DNA from 2 places in the Peribacillus sp. B-H-3 genome. Region 2 is predicted to be linked to the other one. Evidence: riboswitches for the same ligand, from Rfam matches in the RefSeq annotation. Region 2 holds a riboswitch; the other holds the start of a gene.
The links. Region 2 has a riboswitch for S-adenosylmethionine ahead of ACN6MY_RS03200 (methionine ABC transporter ATP-binding protein). Riboswitches for the same ligand answer to the same signal wherever they lie in the genome.
Positions count from the first base shown of each region.

Region 1 (3,416 bases), 2.1 Mb from region 2:
TCGGAATCCGTCACGAATTACAGCACTGCTTTTGACAAATTCGATAATGTCCTGCGCAAGCCCGCTATCGAGCAGAGAAAACATCTTGCCAACACCTTCTGAAATGCTCACTTTCTGGGATAGTACATCATCCTTTATTGATTCCCAGCCTTCTGGAGCGAATTCTTTCATGATTGCTATAATGTTGTCGCTATTCGTGATTGTTCCGTCAAAGTCGCAAAAAATAATTGGTTTCATAGTCTCTCAGGAACACCTCCCCACAAATCCAGGGCTTTTCGGAGTTCCTGATGTTCCTTTGCAGCATCTTCAAGATTTATGCCGTTTAACGAAGCCTCTACAGCCTGGCGGAATGCCTTGCCGCCGCCTGCTGCTCCATCCGGATGGCCATGTACTCCTCCGCCTGCATTTATCACGCAATCCTTCCCGAAATCCTCCATTAAATGCGGCACCATACCTGGGTGGATGCCCGCTGACGGTACCGGAAAGGCTGTTTTCCATTGTTCTTCCTCTTTTGTCAGCTGACAGGCGAGCTCAATGGAAATATTCCGGTCAAGCGCAACATTTCCATATGGTGATGGAAAAAGCGATAAATCAGCGCCGGCATACCTGACAAGCTTGCCTAAAAGCAGCGGATGGGAAACTCCGTAAAATTCTGAAGCTGTAAATGAACCGCTGAATGCAGGATGTGCCATGATGGGAAGGGGGGCATCCTCCAATTCTCTTAAACTCTGAAGAACGTCCAGCCCATATGAAAAGACATTGAATAATAAAGCGTCAGCACCTGCTTCAGCAGCCATCCTTGCCTTATCGGCCAAGCCGAATGTGCTGCCTGTCAGATTAACAGCATATAATGTCCGCTTCCCTGTTTCTTCGTAAGACTGGCGAAGCACTTCCTTTCCCTGGATTATCCGGTCAAGAAAAGGAGTCTGATCATTTTCAAAAAGAATTTCATCATCTTTTACTAAATCAACGCCTCCTTGGGCTTGGGCGCTGAGCTGGCTTTTCAAATATGAAAGATCTCTGCCGATGACTCCCTTAAATATACTCATAACCAGCGGCCGGCCAAACACATCCAGTTTTTCGCGGATACCCTTTATTCCATATCGCGGACCTGGGAAGGAACTTCTCAATTCTCCAGTTAGTTCAAGATCCAATAATTTTATTGCGCCGTCCAATGAGAGCTTACCGAAAACCGTTGTCAATATTGCCGGCAGATCAGCTGAAAAGTTGAAAGCAGGATAAGCAATTTTAATGATGGAGCGGAATGTTTTTTCACCAAAATAATTATTAACTTTTCCCCTCTGTTCCAGCTCTTCTACGGACAAGACCCGCCCTTTATGCTTTTTGAGCTGTTCTTGTTCCAGCAGGGGCAAATCTGTCCACGTTCCTACTGTTAATCCAAGGGCAATTCCCTCTGCCTTTTTTTCGTGGTTTCCTTTTGAATCATGGACCATATATGTTGCTATAACTTCACTCACAGATTTCACTCCCGGATGTAAAAAATAAAAAAACCTCTTCAGAAAGAAGAGGCCTTTTGAGCCATCTTCTTATCTTTCAGCAAAAAGCTGCAAGAATTAGCACCGTGCCTTGCGGATTTTTCATCCGGCGAACGTATTCGCCCCATTTCACAATGGTATTACAGTCGGTTGCCGGGCTTCATCGGGCTAGTTCCCTCCACCTGCTCACAATAAGAAAATGAAATATTTTAATTAATCATTTTTTGCAATTGTTTAATAATTCATATTCGGAGTATGACAGGAAATTTATTTCTTGTCAATCACTTTCCGAGTTCCATATGTAAAGAATTTGCTGTGCCACAATTGCCGGTTAAAGTCCGTCAGCTGCTTCTAAACATGCATTTTGAATTTAAAATAAATGTAACGCAGCTATTCTCCTGACAGCCTCCAAAAGCCTGTCTTCACCAGTAAGCAGTCCGGCCCTCACATAGCCTTCTCCATATTCCCCAAAACCTGCCCCTGCTGCCACTGCAACATGTGCATGCTGAAGCAGGTAATCTGAAAATTCCTGTGAAGAAAATCCCGCTGGAACTTTGAGCCATGCAAAAAAAGAGCCATCTGGCGAAGATACATTCCACCCTATAGAACGCAGGCCTCCGATGAATGCCTTTTTCCGGGATTCATAAATGTTCACCAGTTCCTTGACGCATTGCTGGGAATGCAGCAGCGCTTCTTGTGCAGCCTCCTGGATAGCCGGGAATAAGCTCACATACATATGATCCTGCAGCAGTTCAATCGCTTCTATGACACTGGAGTTTCCGACAGCAAAACCCACACGCCAGCCGGCCATGTTATAGGTTTTGGAAAGTGTATATATTTCAATGCCAATGTCCTTGGCTCCCTGTGTCTGAAGGAAGCTCAGAGGTTTTTTTCCGCCAAACCCGATGCCGCCATACGCAAAATCATGAACGACGCAGATGGAGTGCTTCTTCGCAAGCTTTACCGTTTTCTCAAAGAAATTTTCTGTAGCTGCTGCACCCGTCGGATTATTTGGATAGTTTAAGAACATCAGTTTTGCCAAGTCGAGTGTATCTTGGCCGATTCCATCATAATCTGGCAGAAAACCGTTTTCCTGCAGAAGCGGCAGGGTTTTGATTTTGGCCTGCGCCAACGCTATCCCGGACATATAATCAGGGTACCCGGGATCTGGAACCAGCGCTGTGTCACCTGGATTCATCAGGCATTGCGGCAGTTCTACAAGCCCCGCTTTTCCGCCGAACAGGATGGCAACTTCTGAATCGGGATCAAGCTTGACATCATATTCTCTTTCATAAAATTCTGCTGCAGCTTCTTTCAGTGACCGAAGCCCCTTGAATGGCGAATATTTATGATTAACAGGATTTTCGGCAGCCTGCTGCAGCTTTTTAATAATATGCTGCGGTGTTGGCATATCCGGGTTTCCTTGTCCTAAATTGATTACATCATGTCCTTGTTCTGTTATGCTGTTCACCTTAGAGACCAGTGAAGCAAAAAACTGCTGAGGCAGATTTTTGAGCAGCTCTGATTTTTGGAATTCTATCATTTTGGCACCTTCTCTGAAATTTCTTGAATTTCTCGTCACAAATGATATATCTTAAAATTACTAATGTAAAGAAAATTCTATGAAATCATGGAGGAAGATAACATGAAATGGAAAATAGCCTGTATACAAATGGATATATCCTTTGGCAGCCCCGCACAAAATTATGCCAGGGCAGAAGAGCTCATCCGTAAAGCTGCAGAGGAAAGGCCCGATATAGCGGTTTTGCCTGAGCTTTGGACAACGGGCTATGATCTCGGCAGGCTTGATGAAATAGCTGATGAAGAAGCGGCCGAAACCGTGGCATTTCTGCAGAATTGCGCAAAAAAATACCGCATCCACTTAGTGGGCGGTTCTGTTGCGAAAAAAACGGCAGAAGG
Region 1 is NZ_CP183879.1:3,221,087-3,224,502, forward strand. It holds gene ACN6MY_RS16000 (2-hydroxy-3-keto-5-methylthiopentenyl-1-phosphate phosphatase) at 1-237, opposite strand, end outside; gene mtnW (2,3-diketo-5-methylthiopentyl-1-phosphate enolase) at 234-1,478, opposite strand; SAM riboswitch class I at 1,545-1,694, opposite strand; gene ACN6MY_RS16010 (pyridoxal phosphate-dependent aminotransferase) at 1,867-3,039, opposite strand; gene ACN6MY_RS16015 (carbon-nitrogen family hydrolase) at 3,142-3,416, shown strand, end outside.
Region 1: another riboswitch for S-adenosylmethionine. It lies ahead of mtnW (2,3-diketo-5-methylthiopentyl-1-phosphate enolase); the one in region 2 lies ahead of ACN6MY_RS03200 (methionine ABC transporter ATP-binding protein).

Region 2 (3,416 bases):
CGACTGTAATGACAATAACGACCGTGATAAAGCGCTGATAGCCATAAGTAATAGCCAGGTTCCCAAGACCCCCTGCACCTACTGCGCCCGCCGCTGCTGTCGAACCGATCAGCCCGATCGTTGCTGTAGTAAACGAAAGTATCAATGATGGCACTGCTTCTGGAATAATGAATTTAGTGATAATCTGCATTTTTGTGGCTCCCATTGCGTGAGCTGTTTCCAGGACTCCTTTATCCACCTCGAGCATGGAATTTTCAATCAGCCTTGCAAGATACGGGCCTACAAAAATGGACAAAGGTACAATCGCTGCAGCTACACCTATTGATGTCCCCGTCACAAGCCTTGTAAATGGAATAATAGCAACCAGAAGAATAATAAAGGGTACAGAACGGACTATATTCACAATGGTATTCAGGGCTAGAAAAACAGCCTTATTTTCCATGATATGTCCGGGTCTCGTGATCACAAGAATGATGCCTAATGGCAGTCCTATGATTGTTCCAAAAATGAATGATCCAAACACAGTGAGAAACGTCTCTTCACAAGCCTGGAAAAACTGGGGCCAGAAAAATTCCCAATTAAGCTCCATGCGCTTCGGCCTCCTTTATGTCGATTCCGCTATTCAAGATAAATTGAACGGCCTTATTTCTTTCCTCAATTTCCCCGTCAATCGCAATAAAAAGATTTCCGTATGGTTTTTCCTGCAGCTCTGTAATAGATCCATACAGGATGTTCAGATGAATATCAAACTGCTTGGAAACTTCCGATAGTAAAGGGCGTGCCGCTTTTTCTCCCAGAAAAACAAGACGGTAATAGGTCCCGCTTCTTATTTTTTTTGATAAATGAGGCGGTATTTCATTTTGCAGAACGGTATTAACGAAATTACGGGTAATTCTTTTCTGAGGATTAGTAAACACATCATAAACTGTCCCTTCTTCAACGATTTCCCCGTCGTCAATCACCGCCACCTTATCGCATAAATCACGAATCACACTCATTTCATGTGTAATCAGGACAATGGTAATACTGTAAGCTTTATTTACCTTTCTTAACAGTTCAAGAACATTTCTTGTTGTTTCTGGATCCAATGCGGATGTTGCTTCATCACAAAGCAGGATTTGGGGATCTGTCACAAGGGCCCTGGCGATTCCGACACGCTGTTTTTGTCCGCCAGACAGATGGCCCGGATAAACATTTTCCTTTCCGCTGAGTCCTACAAATTCAATGAGATTCATCACCTTTTTTTGAACATCCCGCTTCTTTTCCCCCTGGAGATATAGGGGCATTGCAATATTGTCAAAAACGGTTTTAGCAGAAAGCAGATTAAAATGCTGAAAAATCATCCCAATTTCCCTGCGTGTTTTCCTAAGTTCATTTTCATTCAATGACATCAAGTCCAATCCATCAATGCTGATTGTTCCTTCTGTCGGTTCCTCTAACCGATTAAGACATCTTATTAACGTGCTTTTTCCTGCTCCTGAAAATCCTATGATTCCAAATATATTCCCCTTATCTATTGTCAGAGAAATATTATTTAGTGCATGAATAGGGGTTTTTCCCTGATAAACCTTTGAAACATTTCTGATTTCAATCAATTCTAATTCCTCCTATGGCGCTTTTAACCTAGTATTCTCATAAGTTTAATCAGTTATATACATATAAGCCGCCCCTTTCATCAATCTTCCGGAAACGAAAAAACCCTTCTTTTATCCATGACAGATAAGAAGAAGGGTTTATATGTATAAGCCGATCTACTTCTTATCTTTCAAACCGATTGTACCGATTTGCAGGAATTAGCACGGTATTTGCAATAAGAAGCAAACCCGTTGCCGAGGTTTCGCAGGGCCAGTCCCTCCACCTCTCTGGATAAGTAATAGCATATTATTCAATTGTTTTTTAATTTGTAACTACAATATTATGTGGACTTATGGGATAAGTCAATATTTTTTTAAAATTCCCAATAAAAAATTTCCGTTTCGTCATTCTAGGTTATGTATTCAAAAAGAATTCAGAACAAGATTTTACAGATAAAAGAGGGAACGGTTGACGAAAAAAATCATATCGTGTTATTATAAAACCAAGTAAATTAATAAGAATAGTAAATTATAAACTTCATATACCATTATCACGAGTGAACGAGAGATCTGGCTCAATGACTTCACAGCAGCCTCATGAAAGGTGCTCCTACCAGCAAAGCATATTTGCTTTGGCTGATAAGATTTGTTTAAAAAACTTTCTTTGCAGCCGGGCAAGGAAAGTTTTTTATATTAGAAAGGAGTTTTTTCGCAATGTCATTTTCCCCTGTTATTCCTGGTGCTGAATCCTTTTTCCATCCCGGCAATTCTACAGGAATTTTAATTTGCCACGGTTTTAACGGGACTCCTCAGAGTGTTGAATATTTAGGGAGCCAGTTTGCCGAGAAGGGATATACCGTTTATGCACCCCGTTTAAAAGGGCACGGATCTGCTGCGAGCGACCTGAAAGCCTGTTCTTATCAGGATTGGATTCAAAACCTGGAAGACGCCTACTGCGTTCTTCAGCAAACCTGCAGGAGGGTTTATATCCTGGGGCAGTCCATGGGCGGGGCTCTGGCCATTGATTTGGCTTCGAAGACAAGCTGTGATGGCGTCATTACAGTTAACGCTGCTTTAAAGGTGCCGCAATATGAGCAATACCGAAAAGTCCAGTCCCCCCTTTTCGTCCCGGATGGCTCACCAGATATCAAGGATCCATCGGCAAAAGAAATCACCTATCCAGAAGTGCCGCTCCACTCAATTAAACAGCTGCTGTCGCTTATGGATCTGACTAGTGAAAACGTTAAAAAAACAACCTGTCCCCTGCTCTTGTTTTATTCGGTTGAAGACCATGTGGTTCCGGCAGAATGTTCATTTTATCTTTATGATCAGGCCGCTTCGCCTGAAAAAGAACTCATCGCTCTTAGGCAGTCTTACCATGTGGCCTCCCTTGATTATGATAAGGAACACATTATCAAAAATACGCTTCGCTTTATTGAAGAACATTCCAAGAAAGAAATGGCATCATAATTTTGTTTAACAGACTCCTCTGCGGGTAAATAACAAGTAAACCAATGAAGGAGGAAGATAAAGATGAGTGGTTTATCTGATAAAGTCAAAGGTACTGTAAATAAAGTAAAAGGTGAAGCCAAGGACCAAATGGGCAATGCCAGCGATGATAAAAGAATGCAGGGCGAAGGCAAGAAAGATAAGTTAAAAGGCGAAATCCAAGAAGGTATTGGCAAACTAAAGGATTAATACTAAACCATACACTAGGAAGCTGCAGAAAATCTGCAGCTTCCGTATTACGATAAAGAATAAAATTTCTATATGCGCACAGGTGTAAAAAGCAGCCCTCCATTTTTTTCGGAGGGCTGCTTTTTTTATTATATAAAGGAGTCT
Region 2 is NZ_CP183879.1:665,819-669,234, reverse strand. It holds gene ACN6MY_RS03205 (methionine ABC transporter permease) at 1-589, opposite strand, end outside; gene ACN6MY_RS03200 (methionine ABC transporter ATP-binding protein) at 579-1,595, opposite strand; SAM riboswitch class I at 1,756-1,873, opposite strand; SAM riboswitch class I at 2,120-2,220, shown strand; gene ACN6MY_RS03195 (alpha/beta hydrolase) at 2,289-3,044, shown strand; gene ACN6MY_RS03190 (CsbD family protein) at 3,108-3,272, shown strand; gene ACN6MY_RS03185 (cytochrome c oxidase assembly protein) at 3,401-3,416, opposite strand, start outside.